Linked DNA regions of Nodosilinea sp. E11. The protein of the gene in region 1 interacts with the protein of each later gene in a pairwise test. Links are inferred from orthologs where the notes say so. Each region holds a gene or a part of one and is shown on either strand. Other genes may lie near its edges. The genes, in order: ftsZ and RRF56_RS13240.

Region 1 (9,258 bases):
CTAGATCAAACCCCGTCTACTCGTTTAGAAGCGGGAAGAAATGACCCACCGGGCCTTGGCCTTGGCCAATGGCCAGAGCATGGTTGAGGGCGCTGGTCACGTAGTCTTTGGCGGCTTGGACGGCAGTGAGGGGGTCTTTTCCCAAGGCTAGGTTAGCGGCGATCGCCGCCGACAGCGTGCAGCCGGTGCCGTGGGTGTGCTTGGTTTCTACCACTTCTGCCTCTAGCACTACGACCTCGCGCCCGTCATACCAGATATCGGTACTGCGTAAGTCAGCGGTCATGCCGCCGCCTTTCACCAAGACGGCCTGGGGGCCGAGCTGATGGATTTTGCGGGCGGCCGCTTCCATATCGGCCAAGGTCGCAATGTCTAAGCCGCTGAGCAGCTGGGCCTCGTAGCGGTTGGGGGTGAGAATGCAGGCCTGGGGAATCAGGCGGCGGGTGAGAGTGGCGATCGCGCCATCGTCAATCAGCTGTGCCCCAGTACGCGACACCATCACTGGGTCGACCACTAGCGGAATGTTGCTGGGCAGGGATTTTAGGGCTGTAGCCACTGCCTGAATAATGGCTTCATTCAGCAGCATGCCGGTCTTGATACCCTGCACGGCAATGTCGCCGGTCACCGCATCGAGCTGGGCGATGACGGCTTCAGGCGACAGCGCATCGACCCGCGTGACCCCCAACGTATTTTGGGCGGTAACACAGGTCAGCACGCTGGTGCCGTGAATTCGGTGGAAGGCAAAGGTTCGTAGATCGGCCTGAATACCAGCCCCACCCCCACTGTCTGAGCCAGCGATGGTGAGGGCCGCAGGCCATGAGGGCGGCAGGGTCATGGCTAACGGTTGTTGTTGGGTCGCCGCCGCTGCAAAAATTCGGGAATGTCGAGCCCGGCTCCCAACCCGCCACTCCCCCCACTGCTAGCCGGAGGGGTAATGGGAGGAGCCGCCAGGGTGCGTTTAAAGGGGGTAACGCGGGCCACCTCGATCTCGGGCTGAGCCCCGGCACGAGTGTTAAAGCCGGTGGCAATCACGGTGATGCACACCTCACCCTGCATGCGCTCGTCGATCACGGCCCCAAAGATAATGTTGGCGTTGGGATCAACCCCTTCGTAGATGATCTCGGCAGCGGCATTGACTTCATGCAGGGTAAGATCGGATCCGCCCGTGACGTTAAACACTGCCCCAGAGGCACCGTCGATGGAGGATTCGAGTAGGGGAGAGGAGATCGCTGCGATCGCCGCTTCCCGCGCCCGCGACTTGCCCGATCCCATACCAATGCCCATCAGCGCCGTACCCGCATCGGCCATAATGGCGCGCACGTCGGCAAAGTCGACGTTGACTAAGCCGGGGATGGTAATGATGTCAGAAATGCCCTGCACCCCCTGGCGCAAAATGTCGTCGGCGGTGCGGAAGGCTTCCTGCACGGGGGTCTGCTCAGAGATCACCGAAAGTAGCTTGTCGTTGGGGATGATAATCAGCGTATCGACTCGGCCCTGGAGGGCGGCAATGCCCTCGTCGGCCTGGTTCATGCGGCGGCGTCCCTCAAAGGTGAAAGGGCGTGTGACCACACCTACGGTAAGGGCACCGGCTTCCTTCGCTACCTCTGCCACAATGGGGGCAGCCCCCGTACCGGTACCGCCCCCCATACCAGCGGTGATAAAGACTAGATCAGATTCTTCTAGGGCGGCGGCAATTTCTTCGCGCGACTCTTCGGCGGCTTTCTGGCCGATAGCAGGGTTGCCCCCCGCCCCTAGCCCACGGGTCAACTTTTGACCAATGTGCAGGCTGTTGGTCATGGTGGTGTTGTCGAGGGCCTGGGCATCAGTGTTAACTGACCAGAACTCAATCCCGGCGAGGCCGCTGCTAATCATGCGGTTGACGGCGTTACAGCCGCCACCACCGACCCCAATTACCTTAATGCGGGCGACGCTGCTGGGCAAAGCCGAGTTATTGGTGTACGTTTCTCCGGGCATAGCTCTGGCATTATGGGGTTGACTGGAGTTAAGCTCGCCGTGGCTAAATGGGTTAGACGGGCTAGCGAAGGCGGTCACAGCATCAGCCGACGAACGCGGATCCGAGGTCGCAGACTCAGCTTGGTGAGATGAGTAAGCCTCGTAGCCAGCATCGCTGTGGCCAGCACCATTGCCGTGGGGATCGTCAGGAAGCATAGAATTTGAGGCCGTAGACAATATATTAATTACCCGTACTAGATAACCGAAGATAGCACCTAAGCCCTAAAAATCTAAACCCCAGCTGATTCTAGACAACTATAGAGTACTTCGCTGAAAAAAAACAAATTGCCTTGGCAAGTCTTAAACTACCTGATTTAACCACTGAAATTAGAAAAATAACCGCTCCAGCCCAAATATATGGAGTCAATTTTGAGTGGCAAAAAGCCCTGGTTGGTGAAAGGGTCTAAGGCCAATCCTTTGAGCGATCGCCCTAGACAATTCTTTTAGATGACTCTCCTAGACGATTCAAGGAGTGGATCCTGAATTGGTTGATGTTGCTCGGGCTGCTGGGCTAGGAGCGTCTACTACGGCGACCGACGGCACCTCAGGGTTGCTGAGGTCAATGCGGGCCACCTCGGTGTCAGAGAGCTGGTTGGGGAGGTTGCGCATTTTGTCGAGGGTGGCCAGCTGTTGCTCTAGCTCTGGGCTGTAGGGGCCTAGGTAGACGGTGCCCAACGCGGTTTCGAGCACCAGGTTATTGGGGTCGTGCCAGTTAATTTCGCTAATGGTGACGGGGCTGTTGCTGATGGTCTCGTAGATTTGGGGCCAGTAGCGTTGGTACTGGGTCTGAATGCCCCGCAGTTGCAAAGTCGGTAGTTGTGGAGAGGCGCTGCCTAGGCCAAAGCTAGCCAGGGGCATCCAGGCCCCGTGGGCATCGAGAAACCCAGCCTGAAGATATTGAGCATCGGTGGTGTCGGCATTGCCGACGGGCAGCACCAGTGCCACGGGTACGCGCTCCTGCACCCGTACATTGAGGCGGGGCGGCAGCAACTGCCGGGTGACTTCGGCCGTCACAATCGGGCCGCGATCGCGCAGCTGTCGAGCTAAGATTTCTGGCTCGACCTTCATCAGGGGCTGCGGGTAGGCCAGCGGTACCAGGCTCTGCACGGTCTCATCGCTGAGCAAGTGGTTGCCGCTGACATTGATCTGAGCTGGGCTCTCGATCAGCCACACGGGGCGGGTCGCTCCCCAAAAGATGGTGGCCGTGAGGCCCGTCAAAGCCCAAAATCGCCACAACGCCTGGCTAATCGAAATTCGCCGGCGGCGGCGGAGGGTTTGCCGTCGAGTCTTGAGTTCGTCGCGGGAAAGGGATGAAACGCGGGTCATGGCATCGGGGTAGAGCTGCTAGCCCAGGGATAGGAGCTGCCACAAAACGCTGGCCGCAGGAGTCAATCGGGCTGAAACCTCTGCTGACTTTGGGCCGCCTTTAGGCTGATGCCGATTTTAGCGTCTGTAGAGATTCCTGCAACGCTTTTTCCCACCGACTGGCTAAATCGGGGTCGGTAAAGGGAATGCGGTAGGTTTCGCCGCTGGTGGTGGCGATCGCCAACTCAATGGTGCCCTTGGCCGAGTCAACATCGTCAGCCGCCGGCTGACCGTCAATCTCTAGCTGAAGGGTGGCCACCTCGTGCAGCGATAGGGTGGTTAAGTCAATGGGGCCTTGGCGGGTGGGGCGGCCCCAGGTGAGGTCGTCGCCCCGCTGCCCCAGCATTGAGCGAATGTCATACTTACTGCGATCGAACTCGGTGGCCCAGGCCTCATAGGCCTGCACCTTTTGAAATTCGTGCCAGCCGGCCCAAGCTAAACCAATAAATACTGCCAGTAGGGGCAGCCACAGCAGTCCTCGTTCCATGGGGGTTATTGGGAAATGAGTGAGCAACCGGCGCGAGCCGGGGGGTATGCCTTGTATCCTAAAGCCTGGGTCGGCTTACCAAAATGTAAAGTCTTACTACAGCGGGTAACGGAACATCCCGCCCCCGTGGAAAAGTAAGCCTTAAGCAGGCAACCTGCTGACTTAATTCACGTTATGGAGGCTGGTACATTGGTATTTTTACCTATTTTGGCGGCGGTTCCCCACACCCCTAGCTGGAGCCCCACGGTGGGAGCGGTCATGATCCTTTGCAATATTTTGGCCATTGTCATTGGCAGGCTCACGATCAAGTATCCTAGCGCTCCGCCAGCGATGCCCTCGCCCTCTCTGTTTGGTAATTTTGGTCTGCCCGCCGTGCTGGCTACCACTAGCTTTGGCCACTTGCTTGGTGCCGGGGCAATTTTGGGTCTGGCCAACTTGGGTGTGCTCTAGCGCAGCGCCTTTGGGGTCAAGACATTTGAGGTCAAGAGAATAGTTGGCGATCGCCGTCGGTGGAGGTGGCGCGGCTGCTCTAGGGTGCGCTGGGGCTCTAGGTCAGTCTTGCGTCTACCTCGGCCAGGCGATCGGCTTCGGACTAAGCCAGGGCTTCGCGACAGTCAAGTTCTTGGCTAGCAGCCAAAAATCGATCATCGAGGCGGCTGAGGCGCTGACTCGTCGGTGTAGTCTGATGTCACCCAGGCGTTGAGGGTAGTGGCATAGGGCCGTAGCCTGTCGAGTTGTTCTTGTATTCAGTCGGGGCTAAACACGGCCCGATAGATGAGTTTTTGACTTGTATATGGCCCTTGCGGCGATCGACTAGGCCCAGGGGTAGCAGTTCACTCTGCACTCAAGAGTTGTCGATGGGAACGGTAGTTTGCTCAAGCACCTTTTGTTAGAGACTAAGGATCGGCACTCGCAGACTCGACTGGTCCATCTGCCGAGCATTGAACGCATAACAAAAATGGCCGACTAGGAATTTTGCCGCAGGGTGGTATCGGCACAGCGCTAGACGCCGGTGGGAGCGGTGGCGGTAGACGGCTCCCCTGATAGGGAGCCTGACAGGGCTGGGTGAACACTAACACGACCAAAATTCACCCAAATTGTAAACGTCAAGCCAGCAGATTTTAGCTTACAAAAGTATCTTGCGATCTTGAGTAGACGTCTAACGGCTGCTCAAATTATGTTAGTTCTACTTCGGGTCAAGCCTGCTTATGGATTGACCTGGCAACGGTGCTATCGGGTCGGTTTAGCGCGATCGCGGCGGTGGGCAAAGGGCCAACTGTCATGGAAGCGTTAGCCGGACCCGAGTCAGACTCCTGCCAACCCGGAGCGATCGCTGGACTCCAGATCTAGATTTGCGTTTAGCCTAAACCTGTTCCCTGTAGCTATTTCTTCCTATGACACAACTCACTTCAGGTTTAAAACCTTGTCGAACAGTATGGCCAACCGATTTGCCCTAAAGCCTACGTCGCCGGTTTCACAGTCGAGCAGTGTGGTACGGATCCATAGCGCTATCGCTTCTGCCTCAGCTCCGGCTCGGCAACTGCTGTTGATTGATGATGAACCGGATATCTGCTGTTTGGTAAAAGATGCCCTGGGAGAATTTGAGGGCTGGCAGGTGACGACCTGTCAAAATCCTAGTCATCTCGATGCAGTTAACTCGCCGCTGTGGGATGCTATTTTGCTAGAGGTCTCGGTAACTCGGCTGGGGGGCTTTGCCTTAGTACCCGCCCTTCGTGCCAACCCGCTCACCCGCCAAAGCCCGATTGTGCTGTTGACGTCTCAGGTGATGCCCCGAGACTACGCCCGGTTTCAGCAGATGGCGATCGCGGGTGTGATTCCCAAGCCCTTTGACCCAGTTACCCTGGGCCGTCAGATCGCTGTGCTGTTGGGTTGGCCCGAGGCTAGGGGCGGTTGCTAGCCGCGACCACTCTCTCTCTCCCAGTGGTTTTTCTGTTGTTTGCACCCTATGTCTCTACTGCCCTCTTGGCACTTAACCCCCACTCGGCAGGCCATTCTAGACTTTGTAGCCGATGTCACCAATCCCAGGCATCCCGATTTTGTCGATCGGGCCAGTCGCATTGCTGTGTTCGATGACGATGGCACCCTCTGGCCCGACTGCCCAATGTCATTGCAGTGCTACTTTTTGATCGATCAAATTCAAGCGCTGGCCCCTAAGACCCCGGCTGTCGCGAACCGACAGCCCTTTAGAGCCCTGCTAGAGCAAGATTATGTCAGCCTGCAAACGGTGAGCAAGCCAGATCTGCTAGCGCTATTTGACGAGATTCATGCCGGGCTGACGCCCGAAGAATGCGCAGCGTTAGCCCAAGACTGGTGGGGCAGCGCTATTCATCCTCATCTGGGTCGGCCTGTGGGGAGCTGTTACTTTCAACCCATGCAAGATTTGCTGGCCTACCTGACGGAGCACGGGTTTGTTCCCTATATTCTGACCTCTGGCAGTCTCGATTTTGCTCGGGTGGCAGCAGCAGTATGCTATGGACTGCCGCCTGAGCGGGTGATTGGCAACAGCCCCCGCACCCGTCTGAAGTTTTGTGCAGAGCGAGCTGATCTGGTCAATTTGGCGAGCCTGGGTAGTATTGCTCCGCCTGAGGAGGCAGTAAATGTCTTACACCGGCATCTGGGGCGGCGACCGGTGCTGGCGGCTGGGAATGGCCTCAGTGACTTGGCGGTGTTAAGGTACACCGCCAGCGGCCCAGGCCGTCGCTTGACGCTGCTGATCAATGCCAACCTGCCGTCCCCGATCGCCTCGGTAAACCCTGCCCCCGCTAGCTTAATGCGGCGATCGCCGCCGGGCGTGCTACCGGCAGATTTGCCCCGAGGTGGGCTGATGGTAGAGGCTGAGCGAGACTTTAGCCAACCGTTCCCGACGGTGGCGGTGCCTCTATCGGCTGTGGGGTAGCCAGCGATGCCTGCTGACTGCGTTCCCAGAAAAAGCCCAGGATGTTAGCTATTTGAGACAACATCAGCAGGCCCGACAGCGCTAGGCCTTGGCCCAGGGGGCGCTGGGGAAGAGGATAGGTGAGCAGCTGCCAGTAAAACCGCAGGGGCTCTACCTTGACCTGACCTGCCTGGCGGCGAGCTTTAACCTGGTGGAAACAGTAGGCTCCTCGACCGTAGTTAAAGTGCTGTCGCCAAAACCGCTTGAGAGACAGGTGATGGGTGTGGTAGACCTGCATGCCCGGAGCGTAGGCCATCGGCAAGAGATGCTGAAGCCAGCGATCGCAGAATTCGCGATCCTCCCCCGCAGCCAGGGAAAAGGCGGTGTCGAACCCGCCCAACCGCCGAAATTGCTCTGTGGCCATGGCAAAGTTGTTGGAGGCAAAAAAGCTGGGCTGGTGATGGGTGTTGTAGTAGTCGTAGAGGTAGTCGATTAAAACCTGGCTGGCGGTTGAAAAGAGATTGTCAGGAAGGGCATTGATGGTGTGGCCGCCGACGAGGGCCTGGGGCTGGGTTTGCAGCTGGGCCTCTAGGGCTTGCAGCCAGTCGGGTGCGGGCTGGCAGTCATCGTCAGTAAAGACCAGGTATTGGCCCTGAGCTTGGGCGGCCCCGGCATTGCGGGCGCGGGCGGGGCCGCCGTTGGTCTGACGCAGCAGGGTGAGATTAAGGGTGCTTCTAAAAGGGGCTATGGTAGAGGCCATAGATTGGGCGCTGCCGTCGTCTACTACCACCACCTCAACGCGATCGCGCGGGTAGTCGAGCTGAGTTAGGGCCGTTAGACAGCGGGTCAAATACTCAGCTCGGTTGTAGGTGGGAATCACAATCGAAAAGAAATAGGCTGACATAGATGACATCTCACAGGGATGGTGCGGTACAGGTGGCGTCGTCCTGATAGTGCGCTAACGATGTTCCTAATGAATCATTAGCTCTAGGCCCTGGGGTCTTTGACCGGGCTTTGAGCAAGATTGGAGCATGGCGTTGGCTTTGCGGCAGCCGCCCAAGGAGTCACTGACATCAACTATGCTTTAGCAACGACTTTCAAGAGCCGCTATCTGGAACTGCCTATGCAGGTCAAACTAGACCGTTTGAGATAAAGGGCGATCGGTAGAAGCTACTCCATTGCCCTGCTTTATCTTCGACCATTCTTGGTCGGTAAAGTTTTCGTGGTAAGAACGCTCAACGTTGATATTCCAAATGTCGTGGCTTTCGCCCACAATATTTTTAGCTGCTAGTAGCGCCGACAACATGGAATGATCTTGGTTGTTGTAACGATGCATGCCATTGCGGCCTACCGTTTGCAGGTTTTCAAACGTCTTGATGTAGTCCTCTAGCACCTTAAGATGCTGACGATATTCGCCGTCATACACCGGGTAGGCCTTAAACTGGCGAATAACGCAGCCATCCTCTACATCTTCTGCTTCAACCCCTAGGCTTAGACGGGCGATCTCTTGGGAGGCCAGTTTGATCAGCTGATCATTGGGCATTTCCCACAGATCGTCTCCTTCGCTGCAAAAATATTCCATTCCCAGGCAGGTTTTGCTCGGATCAGGCACCATTTCTGGGCTCCAGTTCTTGAAGTTTTGAATGCGTCCCACCTTAAATTCAGGGCTGTGAATGTAGAGCCAGTTATCAGGAAAAAGATCGGGCTTGTCGATCACCAAAGACACAATTAAGAAATCGCGATACTTTAACCCCCGTGCCGCCGCGAGTACCTCCTCCGGAGGCAATGGGTCAAGTCGGTGCACCAACAGGGCGATCGGCATTGAGTTGATAAAGTGATCGCCGACTAAATCAAAGGTTTGGTCTCCTGTTTTGGCTACTACTTTAGTAATACGTGTGCCTTCGCGCTCAACTCGTACCACTTCGGTGTTGAGATGTACCGGTGAACCATGCACATTCAGCAGGTCTTGGCAGCGCTCCCACATCATGCCTGGGCCGAGGCGAGGGTAGTCAAAGGTTTTGATCAGGCTTTTAGCATTTTGATTGCCAAAGACCGCATTGAGAACTGCTTGCTTAAGTGACATATTCTGAATGCGCTGAGCAGCCCAATCGGCTCGAATCTGGCTACAGGGAATGCCCCAAACCTTCTCAGTGTAGGTCTTGAAGAAAATGCGGTAGAGCCGTTCACCAAAGCAATCAATCACCCATTCTTCAAAAGTTTCAGGCTCAACGCCTTGAGCTAAGTACTTACGACTTTTGGCTTTTAAATAGCTGAATAGAATGAGAGCACTAGTAACTGGGCCTAGATTTTTTAGGGTTTTTAATAAAGATAATGGATAGTCGTAGAATTTGTTGTCATAATAAATTCTTGATAGCCGAGGTGTTTGGATGAAATCATCACCTAAAATTTCTTTCCAAACTACCTTTACTTCGTCTACTTTAGTAAAAAAGCGGTGGCCACCGATATCGAAGCGATAACCTTTATAGGTTTCAGTGCGAGA
Region 2 (9,154 bases), 480 kb from region 1 along the record:
GGTCGGGGCGGGCGTAGTGGCCCACCGAGTCCATCATCCGCTTGCGCTTGGTAATGAGTGAGAAGTCCAGGTCTGCGATCGCCAACCCCTCCCCCTCGGTAATTGGCTCGCTCAGCGGCACCCCTTCCGGGCTGATGATGGCGGTGTAGCACCCCCCCGACAGCACCCGATGGAGGTTTTCGTCAGGCGTAATTTGCTGCTTTTGCTCTGGGGTTAGCCAGCCCGTGGCGTTGACCACAAAGCAGCCCGACTCTAGGGCGTGGTGACGCATGGTAACCTCCATCTGGTCGCCAAAAATCTGCCCCACCATCGAACCTGGGAACTGGCCGCAGTGGATCTGCTCGTGCTGAGTCATCAGAGCATAGCGGGCCAGAGGGTTGTAATGTTCCCAACAGGCCAGAGCACCCACGCGCCCCGCTGCCGTTTCCACCACCTTCAGCCCTGCTCCATCTCCCTGGCCCCACACCATGCGCTCGTGGTAGGTGGGGGTGATTTTGCGCCGCTTCAGCACTAGGCTGCCGTCGGCGTCAAACACCAGCTGGGTGTTGTAGAGCGAACCACCATCGCGCTCGTTCACCCCCAGCACTACTACCATGCCGTAGGAACGCGCTGCCCGACTTACCGCATCAGTCACCGGCCCTGGCACCGCCACCGCTTCCTCGTAGAGCCGCATGTGCTCTTTGCCCATAAGTACGGGCGGCTGCACAAAGGAGAAATAAGGGTAGTAGGGAATGAATGTCTCGGGAAAGACAATCAGCTGCACACCAGATTGAGCGGCTTCGGCGATGGTTTCTAGCACCTTCTCGGTGGTGCCGTCGCCGCTAAACAGCACAGGGCTGATCTGGGCAGCGGCGGCGCGAATGGTTTTGGTGTAGTCCATGGGCGTTGGTGGTGGGAGAAGAGTTGTGCGATGGGCACGGACGGTGCTATCCCACAGGTTGGTGACTGGTGGCTGGGGTGAATGGTGGGCACTGCCCACCCTACGGGTCTCCCCTCTCCCAGGGGGAGAGGGGCTGAGGGTGAGGGGTCTACATCGTCCAGGTGTCGAGGATGAAGGCCCCTTCTTTGCGGTGCATGAGCACAATATCGAGCACGTCGAGGGGGTTGATGGGCCGAATGCCGGGGATGAGAGAAGGCTCACCGTGGCCATAGAGCGCCTGAAGGGCAAAGCGGCAGGCGTAAATCTTGCAGCCCATTTCCAGCAGCTTGACAACCTGGTTATTCATCGCCAGGTGCCCAGGAAAGGCTTCGTCGTTGAGCTTGGGAAAACCGCGCTGCACGCCTAGGGTGACGCCGGGGCCATAGAGCAGCACCGAGGTTTCAAAGCCCTTGCGGATCAGGCGGGTAGCTTGCAGCAGGTTCACCAAACCGATAGACCCTTCAAAGGCCACAGTGTGGAAGGTGACGAGGGCTTTCTCGCCTGGCTCGGCCTGCACATCAGGAAACACTTTTTCTTCGTAATCAACCAGAAAATCCCCAGCCTGATGGGCTGGTGTAGTTACTTCAGGCATAAAATTTAGCTCCTCGCAAAATTGCTGGCAGCGCTGCATATCCGGCTGCATGTTTCAGCACCTTAGGGGCGATTTCAGCTGGTTCTCGTATCAGTGACTACAAACCTTGGAGTACTGCTCTAATCAACAGGGGCAGGGGCAAGAGGAATGCGATTAACCTCGCTTGATTGTGACCACCCCTATCACTTTCGATAGGGGTAGAGCTTAGATTTACCTGGATCGAGGCTATAGAAATGCAGTAAAGGTGCGTTGGTGCAGCCTCTCCGAAGGAGAATTGCATTCCCCTTCCCTGCCACTAACGCTAGATCAAGACTTTCGGTAGCCGAGGTTACAAGCATCCTCTGGGCAAGGGCCTAGGGTACAAAAACAAGGCAATGGAAAGCGTTTCTTCCAGACTTGCCATCAAGAATCCGCATTCCAAAACGTAAAACTGGGTATCAGCTATGGCTATGCACTATGGCGTAATTGTGATCGGCGGTGGCCAGGCGGGGCTGTCGATCAGCTACTGTCTGAGTCGCCTAGGCATCGACCACATCGTGTTTGAGCAACATCAGATCGCCCACTCCTGGCGCACCAAACGGTGGGATTCGTTCTGTTTGGTCACCCCCAACTGGCAGTGCCAGCTCCCCGGTTTTCCCTACCCTGACGATGACCCTGAGGGGTTCATGGGCCGCGATGCCATTGTGGAATACATTGAGCGCTACGCCAGTCACTTTAATCCGCCAATCAAAACCGGGGTTCAGGTGCAGCGGGTGAGAGGGCAAGCAGGGAGCGGGTTTGAGGTGCTGACCATCGAGGGCACTTTTACTGCCGACCAGGTGGTAGTGGCTACGGGCGGCTACCATACGCCAAAAATTCCCCGATTGGCCGAGCGGCTGGCCCCCGACGTGGTGCAGATTCATTCTGCTGAATACCGCAATCCAGAATTGTTACCGCCTGGTGCTGTGCTCGTGGTGGGCACGGGGCAGTCGGGCTGCCAAATTGCCGAAGATCTTCACCTGGCGGGGCGAAAGGTGCATTTGTGCGTGGGGGGTGCGCCGCGATCGCCCCGCCGCTACCGGGGCAAAGATGTGGTCGAATGGCTTGACCAGATGGGCTACTACGACCTGGCGATCGACGACCACCCGCAAAAAGACACCGTTCGCCACAAAACCAACCACTACGTCACCGGGCGTGGCGGCGGGCGCGAAATTGACCTGCGCCACTTTGCCCTTCAGGGCATGGGGCTACACGGGCGGCTGATGGATATCCAGGGCACTCAGCTAGCGTTTAGCAATGACCTAAAAGAAAATCTCGACAAAGCCGACGCTGTGGCCGAAAGCATTAAGCGCACCATCGACACCTACATCGAGAAAAACAACATCGATGCGCCTATCGACCCGCCCTACCGTCCCGTGTGGGAGCCGGAGATCGCTGAGACCGGTATTGATTACCGAGCAGCCAACATTACTGCGGTGATTTGGTGTATCGGCTATGGCCTCGACTTTAGCTGGATTCATCTGCCTGTATTCGATGGTCAGGGCTACCCTGGCCACCGCCGGGGCGTCACTACCGTACCGGGGCTGTATTTCCTCGGTCTGCCCTGGCTCTACACCTGGGGGTCGGCCCGGTTCTCAGGCATTGCCCGCGACGCCGAGTATTTAGCTGAGCAGGTGGCTACCCGAGCTAGGGGCAGTTATCCCAGGGCACCACAGACCGTCAATGAAGTGGCGATCGGGTCTTAGAAAATCTTTGGAGTGGTGCGTTTTCATTATCAGTACGCTAAAGCAGACTTTTGCTATGAGCCAGGGAGTTGACTGCTTGGCGGCTGTGGCCGCTACGAGCTTTTCGCTTGGGGGTTTCGGTTGTCGAGCCACCGCTGCAGCGAGGTTTGACTTTCTCCCGAAGGTTGCCCCAGTAAAATATTCTTCAAGCTGATGTCTTCATCCAATTCTGGCCAGTGAATGCCTGCTTGACCACCGGTTAATCGCCAGTTGTCTCGTTCTGCCGAGGTGCCATGGAGTAGTCGAGGATACCAAGCCAGCGGTACGGCGATAACGCGCCCATCAGACAGCTCGACTGTAAGCAGGTCGGCAGAAATAGAAACCTGCTGAATTTCGGGGATATTGAGGATTTCAACCATTGAAGAAGTCATGCCAAGCCTCCAATAACTGCTGCTGATTGTCCTCGGTCAACCTCTGAAGACGGTTGATCTCGTTAGACGAAAACCCCTTGTTGAACTGGAGTCTGACTGGAGTCAGCCAAAACTTGGCTTCACTGCTGTCACGCTCAATATGAACATGGGCTGGCTCATCGCGATCGCCTGCGTAGCAGAAAAAACGGTAAGGGCCAACGCGAAGTAACGTGGGCATTATGGTCGAAATCCGCTCTCAGACCCTTCAATTGTAGGCTGGCATCGCCTGAAGCTGGATCAGGACTGACCCAGTTCCTTAGACCGCAGGTAGGCCGCCCGCACCGCCTGCATCAGGGCCGATCGCAGTCCCCCTGCCTCTAGCGCCCCAATGCCTGCAATCGTGGTGCCGCCGGGGCTGGTAACGCGGTCTTTGAGCACAGCCGGGTGCAGGTCGCCCTGGTGCAGCAGTTCGCCGGTGCCGCGCACGGTGGCGATCGCCAGTTCCAGGGCGATCGCCCTGGGTAGCCCCACCGCTACCCCGCCATCGGCCAGGGCCTCTACCACCAGGGCCAGATAGCCTGGTCCCGAGCCAGAGAGCGCTGTCACCGCGTCCATTTGATACTCGGGCACCTCCACTACGGTGCCCACGCTGCCAAAGATGGTGCGGGCCTGCGATCGCTGATCTTCACTTACCCCATCTGCCGCCGCCAGCGCCGTCACCCCGGCCCCCACCGTGGCAGGCGTGTTGGGCATCGCCCGCACCACAGCCCAGCCAGGAAATTCTTGCGCAAGTCGAGCTAGATCGACCCCCGCCAAAATCGACAGCAGCAGGGACGGTGGCTGACCGCTAGGGTGCTGCAACGGCCCGGCTACGGTGGCCAGCATTTGGGGCTTGATCGCCAATAAAACGGTCTCAGCACCGTCGATCACGGCCTGGTTCTCAGCGGTGGTCTGCACGCCGTAGGTGTGGTGCAAAACCTCGCGCCGGGCCGCTTGGGGATCGCTCACCAGAACATTGTCAGGGGCAAAAACGCCCTGATCAAGAAGGCGGGCGATGAGAGCTTCTCCCATCATCCCGCCACCGATAACCCCAAATTTTTCGTTAGACATAACCATCCTCACCGACGTCTCAACCGTTTGCGATCGCTAGTGAAGACAATAACCTAAGGTAGCCCCCGGTACTAGACCAGGGGCAGTGATAGTCGCGGATTAGCAAGCGTGAACAGCGCCTAGGCCATGCGAACCATAGGCTCTGCGCCCCAGGTGGGTGCAGGGGGCATTTGGCCAGCCATGGGCATACCCTGGGACTGACCCATAAAGACTTCTTCTTCGTACTCGGTGGGGGTGCTCACCTGTACGCAGTTGGGGGTAAACAGGAAGATGCTCTCGCCAATGCGCTCTTGGTGCCCGTCGATAGCATAGGTGCCGCCCGCCACGAAGTCGACGGCGCGTTGAGCCTGGTCGGGGTCCATGATGGTGAGATTGAGAACGACCGACTTGCGCTCGCGCAGGGCCTGAATGGCTTGGGGCATCTCTTCGAAGGAGCGAGGCTCCATCACCACCACTTCGGAGGTGCCGTTCATGGCACCAGGCATACCAATTACGTTGCTGGCCATCGGGGTCATTCCTGCATCAGTGGGCATCATACGTTCGCGACGGGGACGAGCTCGCCGCACTTCTTCGGGCTGGGGCTGCACAATGGGCTGGGTATTCTCTTCCTGGTAGAGGTTTTGGTACTCCTCTCCATCCATTTCTTCGTATTCGTAGTCATAGTCTGCTGGGTCGTTTAGGCCGACGAAGTCCCGCAGTTTAGAAAACATGTTGCTCACAACTTACACTCCACGATGACTATCACTCAGGTGGGCCAACCCCTAGCTGTTAACTAGTTGGGGGGCTATATGATTCCGGTTATCCGAGGGCCATGATAGCGCCAAATTTCCATTTGCAACGGCTGTTGTGAAAATTAATCGGGCTAGCTTGGGGAATGGGGTAACAAAGACCCTGCGGAAGGCTGCTGCTGGCCTAAACCTGAATTGCAAACCCAGTGGTCAAACGTCATCGAAATGAAGCGTTGCTCGCTGAGCTAAAGCAGGCCTAGGTGGCTGTGCCCTGTCAAGTTAGGGTTGAAGTCTGAAGATTACCACCAAAAAACTCCAGAGCCTTGCTTGGGCAGGACTTAAATATCCTGTAGACAGAATATTGAGTCAACAGTATACACGAAATCTAAAAATGGAAGGGTTGATTCACAATTAGTTAAAGAACCCTGAGAACGGTTTGATTCTATGGCTAAATATAAATTCTAGTTAAGGGATCGATCGGGGTTAACGGTGGGATTATTGTCTTACCCCCTTGACCAAGGCCACTGAGATTCTAGGTTTGAATTAGTAACCCCGGCGAGAAATGGCTCGATTCTGCCCTGGCTGGGGTTAAGGCGATAGGGGGCGCGGGCCAAACAGAGCGGTACCCAGCCGCACCATCGTCGATCCGCAGGCGATCGCCTCTCCATAGTCTCCAGACATCCCCAGGGAAAGCTGATCAATGTGCAAGCGATGAAAGCCGCTCTGGTTGATGGTGGTAGCCAAAGCCTTGGCCCCTGTAAACGCCTCGCGCACTACGGCTGGCTCGGCTCCCTGGGGAGGAATGGTCATCAGGCCGCGAATGTTGAGGTGGGCCAACTGGTCAAATTGGGGTAAGAGAGGCGTGAGGGCGGTGGCATCGAGGCCGTATTTTGGCGGGTCGGGCACCAGTTTTACTTGGAGACAGCACTGGGGGACTTTCTCCACCTCCATAGCGGCTTGATCGAGACGTTCGGCTAGCTTCAGGCTGTCAACGGAGTGAATCCAGTCAAAATGCTCAACGGCCTTGCGGGCTTTGTTGGTTTGCAAGTGGCCAATCAGGTGCCAGGTAATGTCGGGTAGGTCGCTGAGTTCGGTCTGTTTGGCGATCGCCTCCTGCACCCGACTTTCGCCAAAGTGTCTCACCCCCCGTTCGTAGGCCGCTCGAATGGTCTCTACTGGCAGAAACTTGGTTACTGCAATCAACGTTACCGTGGGGGGAATGCCCTGACGAATAGCGTCAAATTGCTCTGGCAGGGCGCTGGGGGCAGCGGTCATTGAAAGGTTTGCTTATAGGTGTGCTGGAGGCGATCATAGTCGGCCTGCTGGCCAGCCCGCCGCAAAATCCGCAGGCGGCTTTCGAGCAGCAGGCGGGCGTTGCTGCGACCGAGGGGCTGAAACTCCAACCCCTCCGTGGGGGAGTTGGTTACCAGAAAAAACAGCCGCTGGGCATATAGCGTTGCAAACAGCTCTTGCCCGTCGTCCACCATGCATACTCTGAAGAGCAGGCCAAAATTGGGATGATTGAGATAGGTTTCTGTGCTCATTCAGGTAGGGAAAAGGGTGCGTCGTACGACAGGATAATAGTTACGTCCGTTCAATTCGCCACATGCATTCTAGATCCTGCTGGGTAATCTTCATGCATTCAGCCGGTTAGATGCATTGAATTGCGCCTAATTGCCTGGCTAGCCCAAGCCCAGGGCTAGCAGCTGCGCCTGGGCTTTTTGTAAGGACTCTTGCCATTCTCGCTGAGGGTCGCTGTCGGCGACGATGCCTGCTCCCACCTGCCCCCACACCGTAGATCTGGCCGATGCTGGTTCAGTATGCCCAACCAACAGGGTGCGGATCAAAATGTTCAAATCTAGCTGGCCGCGCCGGTCAAGGTAGCCACAGGAGCCGTAGAACAGGCTGCGGCGCACTGGCTCTAGGGCTTCGATGATTTCCATGCAGCGCACCTTGGGGCAGCCGGTAATCGTGCCGCCGGGAAACGTGGCACGGATCAGGTCGATGGCGGAGCGATCGCCCCTCAGCTCTCCCACCACATTGCTCACTAGGTGCATGACGTGGCTGTAGTACTCCACAGTCAGCAGTTCATCGACTTGCACCGTACCCCACTGACACACCCGGCCCAGGTCGTTGCGCTCTAGGTCTACCAGCATGATGTGCTCTGCCCGCTCCTTAGGGTTGCTCAGCAGGGTTTGGGCCAACTCGGCGTCTTGCTGGGGAGTTGCTCCCCGAGGGCGTGTACCGGCGATGGGGCGGGTCTGGGCGATGCGCTTCTCATCGGGTTCGCCTGGCCCGTTCTGGAGCTGAACGAGCCGTTCTGGCGAGCAGCTAATCACGTCGCCCCAGGGGGTGCGCCAATAGCAAGCAAAGGGAGAGGGGTTAATGCCCTGCAAGTTGCGGTACAGGGTCCAACTATGGGCCGTAGTTTCCGTCGAGAACCGGAGGGAAAGATTGACCTGAAAGACATCCCCCGCTTCAATGTGCTGCTTGGCCCGTAGCACCGCCTGCTGGTACTCTGCCGCTGCCATCCCCAGGGTCACAGAGCGGGGATCGCCCGCCAGTTCTACCATTGGCGGTTTTTTATCCGGAGGCAGACTGAGCTGGTGCGCCATGGCATCTAGCTCTTCTGGAGACGGTGCCGCCAGCCACAGCCGCTGGGCTTGGTGGTCGAGCACGGCAAAGGTCGCGGGCTGATACCACAGCGCCACCGGAAAGGGTAGGGGATCGTCCTTGAGGGTGGGTAGGCGCTCAATTTCCCAGGCGAGGTCGTAGCCCAGCCAGCCCAGCCAGCCGCCGGTAAAGGGCAGTGTTTGCTCGGCGGCAGCGGCTTCTTCGCCTAAGAGCGCGATCTGTTGGCCCCCGGCTAACCGTTCGGCCAGCATGGGCAAAATATGGCCCACCCCCGGTGTCCACACCTGGGGAAGCCCCCCTACCGACTGGGGCGGCCCGGCGCAGATCGAGTAGCGTCCGTGAGGGCTCCAGGGGGGGGCAGGGCGAGAGGGAGCCATGGCAGAACTAGGGCAAGGGCTCTCTAGCAGGGCCACTAGATTAGCTAGGCTAGGGGGCTGCTGCAAGCGATCGCCGTAGAGGGCTTGAAAGATATCGCTACCGGTGCGGTGCTTGAGCGGTTGCGATCGCACCCACCAGTTCAAATCTCGCCTCCCCAGACCCACCGCGCCCACCAAAACACGGCTAATAGCCCCAAGGCAAACCAATCCCACGATCGCAGCACCATTTGGTACCAGCGCACCCGGTGCTCGTTGGGGCTGGTAAAGCCCCGCACCTCCATGGCGGCGGCGATCTGCTCTGCCCGCAATAGCAAATTTTGCAGCAGCCGCTCAACCACGGCCAGCCACACCTGGGCCGAGCCCCGCAGCCCCAACTTCTTCCAGTTGATGGCGCGGGTCTGCACCGATCGCACCAGGTTCTGTACCTCCTCCAGCACCAGCGGAATAAACCGCAGCGATAGGGTGACCGTCAGGGCAATCTCGGTCACGGGCAGGCGAAACCACCGCAGTGGGGCCATCAGCGCTTCTAGGGACACCGTAATTTCTTCAGGGGCGGTGGTGAGCAGGTAGAGGTTAGTGCCGTAGATCAGGGTAAACAGCAGCGTGCCAATGCGAATGCCCAGCTCCATCGATCGCCGGGTCACGGTGATTGGCCCCCAGTCGAGCACCACGTAGCGGTAT

What was found.
Region 2: the proteins of ftsZ (region 1) and RRF56_RS13240 interact in binary tests that used the Bacillus subtilis proteins (3 or more experiments, as listed by UniProt). The link is inferred for Nodosilinea sp. E11 from one-to-one orthologs.

Annotation. Positions count from the first base shown.
Region 1 is NZ_CP136520.1:2,935,661-2,944,918, reverse strand. Bases 1-2,998 are described here. They hold ftsZ (cell division protein FtsZ), read right to left. Parts: upstream 2,167-2,998; coding sequence 835-2,166; downstream 1-834. Other genes in these bases: RRF56_RS15285 (cell division protein FtsQ/DivIB), read right to left, coding at 2,476-2,998; thiD (bifunctional hydroxymethylpyrimidine kinase/phosphomethylpyrimidine kinase), read right to left, coding at 17-832. Outside these bases: more of RRF56_RS15285, read right to left, coding at 2,999-3,336; RRF56_RS15280 (hypothetical protein), read right to left, coding at 3,437-3,862; photosystem I reaction center subunit PsaK, read left to right, coding at 4,037-4,312; RRF56_RS15270 (hypothetical protein), read left to right, coding at 5,090-5,212; RRF56_RS15265 (response regulator), read left to right, coding at 5,298-5,780; RRF56_RS15260 (HAD family hydrolase), read left to right, coding at 5,829-6,779; RRF56_RS15255 (glycosyltransferase family 2 protein), read right to left, coding at 6,730-7,662; RRF56_RS15250 (NAD(P)/FAD-dependent oxidoreductase), read right to left, coding at 7,894-9,258. UniProt on the Bacillus subtilis protein: Essential cell division protein that forms a contractile ring structure (Z ring) at the future cell division site. The regulation of the ring assembly controls the timing and the location of cell division.
Region 2 is NZ_CP136520.1:2,459,651-2,468,804, reverse strand. What follows is about bases 3,654-6,547. They hold RRF56_RS13240 (cell division protein SepF), read right to left. Parts: upstream 5,454-6,547; coding sequence 4,854-5,453; downstream 3,654-4,853. Other genes in these bases: RRF56_RS13235 (YggS family pyridoxal phosphate-dependent enzyme), read right to left, coding at 6,051-6,547; proC (pyrroline-5-carboxylate reductase), read right to left, coding at 3,922-4,734; RRF56_RS13250 (DUF4160 domain-containing protein), read right to left, coding at 3,654-3,862. In the rest of the region: RRF56_RS13270 (Nit6803 family nitrilase), read right to left, coding at 1-880; RRF56_RS13265 (MSMEG_0572/Sll0783 family nitrogen starvation response protein), read right to left, coding at 1,029-1,511; RRF56_RS13260 (MSMEG_0569 family flavin-dependent oxidoreductase), read left to right, coding at 1,955-3,235; RRF56_RS13255 (DUF2442 domain-containing protein), read right to left, coding at 3,328-3,645; more of RRF56_RS13250, read right to left, coding at 3,626-3,653; more of RRF56_RS13235, read right to left, coding at 6,548-6,737; transcriptional coactivator PipX, read right to left, coding at 6,734-7,006; RRF56_RS13225 (anthranilate synthase component I), read right to left, coding at 7,145-8,647; RRF56_RS13220 (energy-coupling factor transporter transmembrane component T family protein), read right to left, coding at 8,614-9,154. UniProt on the Bacillus subtilis protein: Cell division protein that is part of the divisome complex and is recruited early to the Z-ring. Probably stimulates Z-ring formation, perhaps through the cross-linking of FtsZ protofilaments. Its function overlaps with FtsA.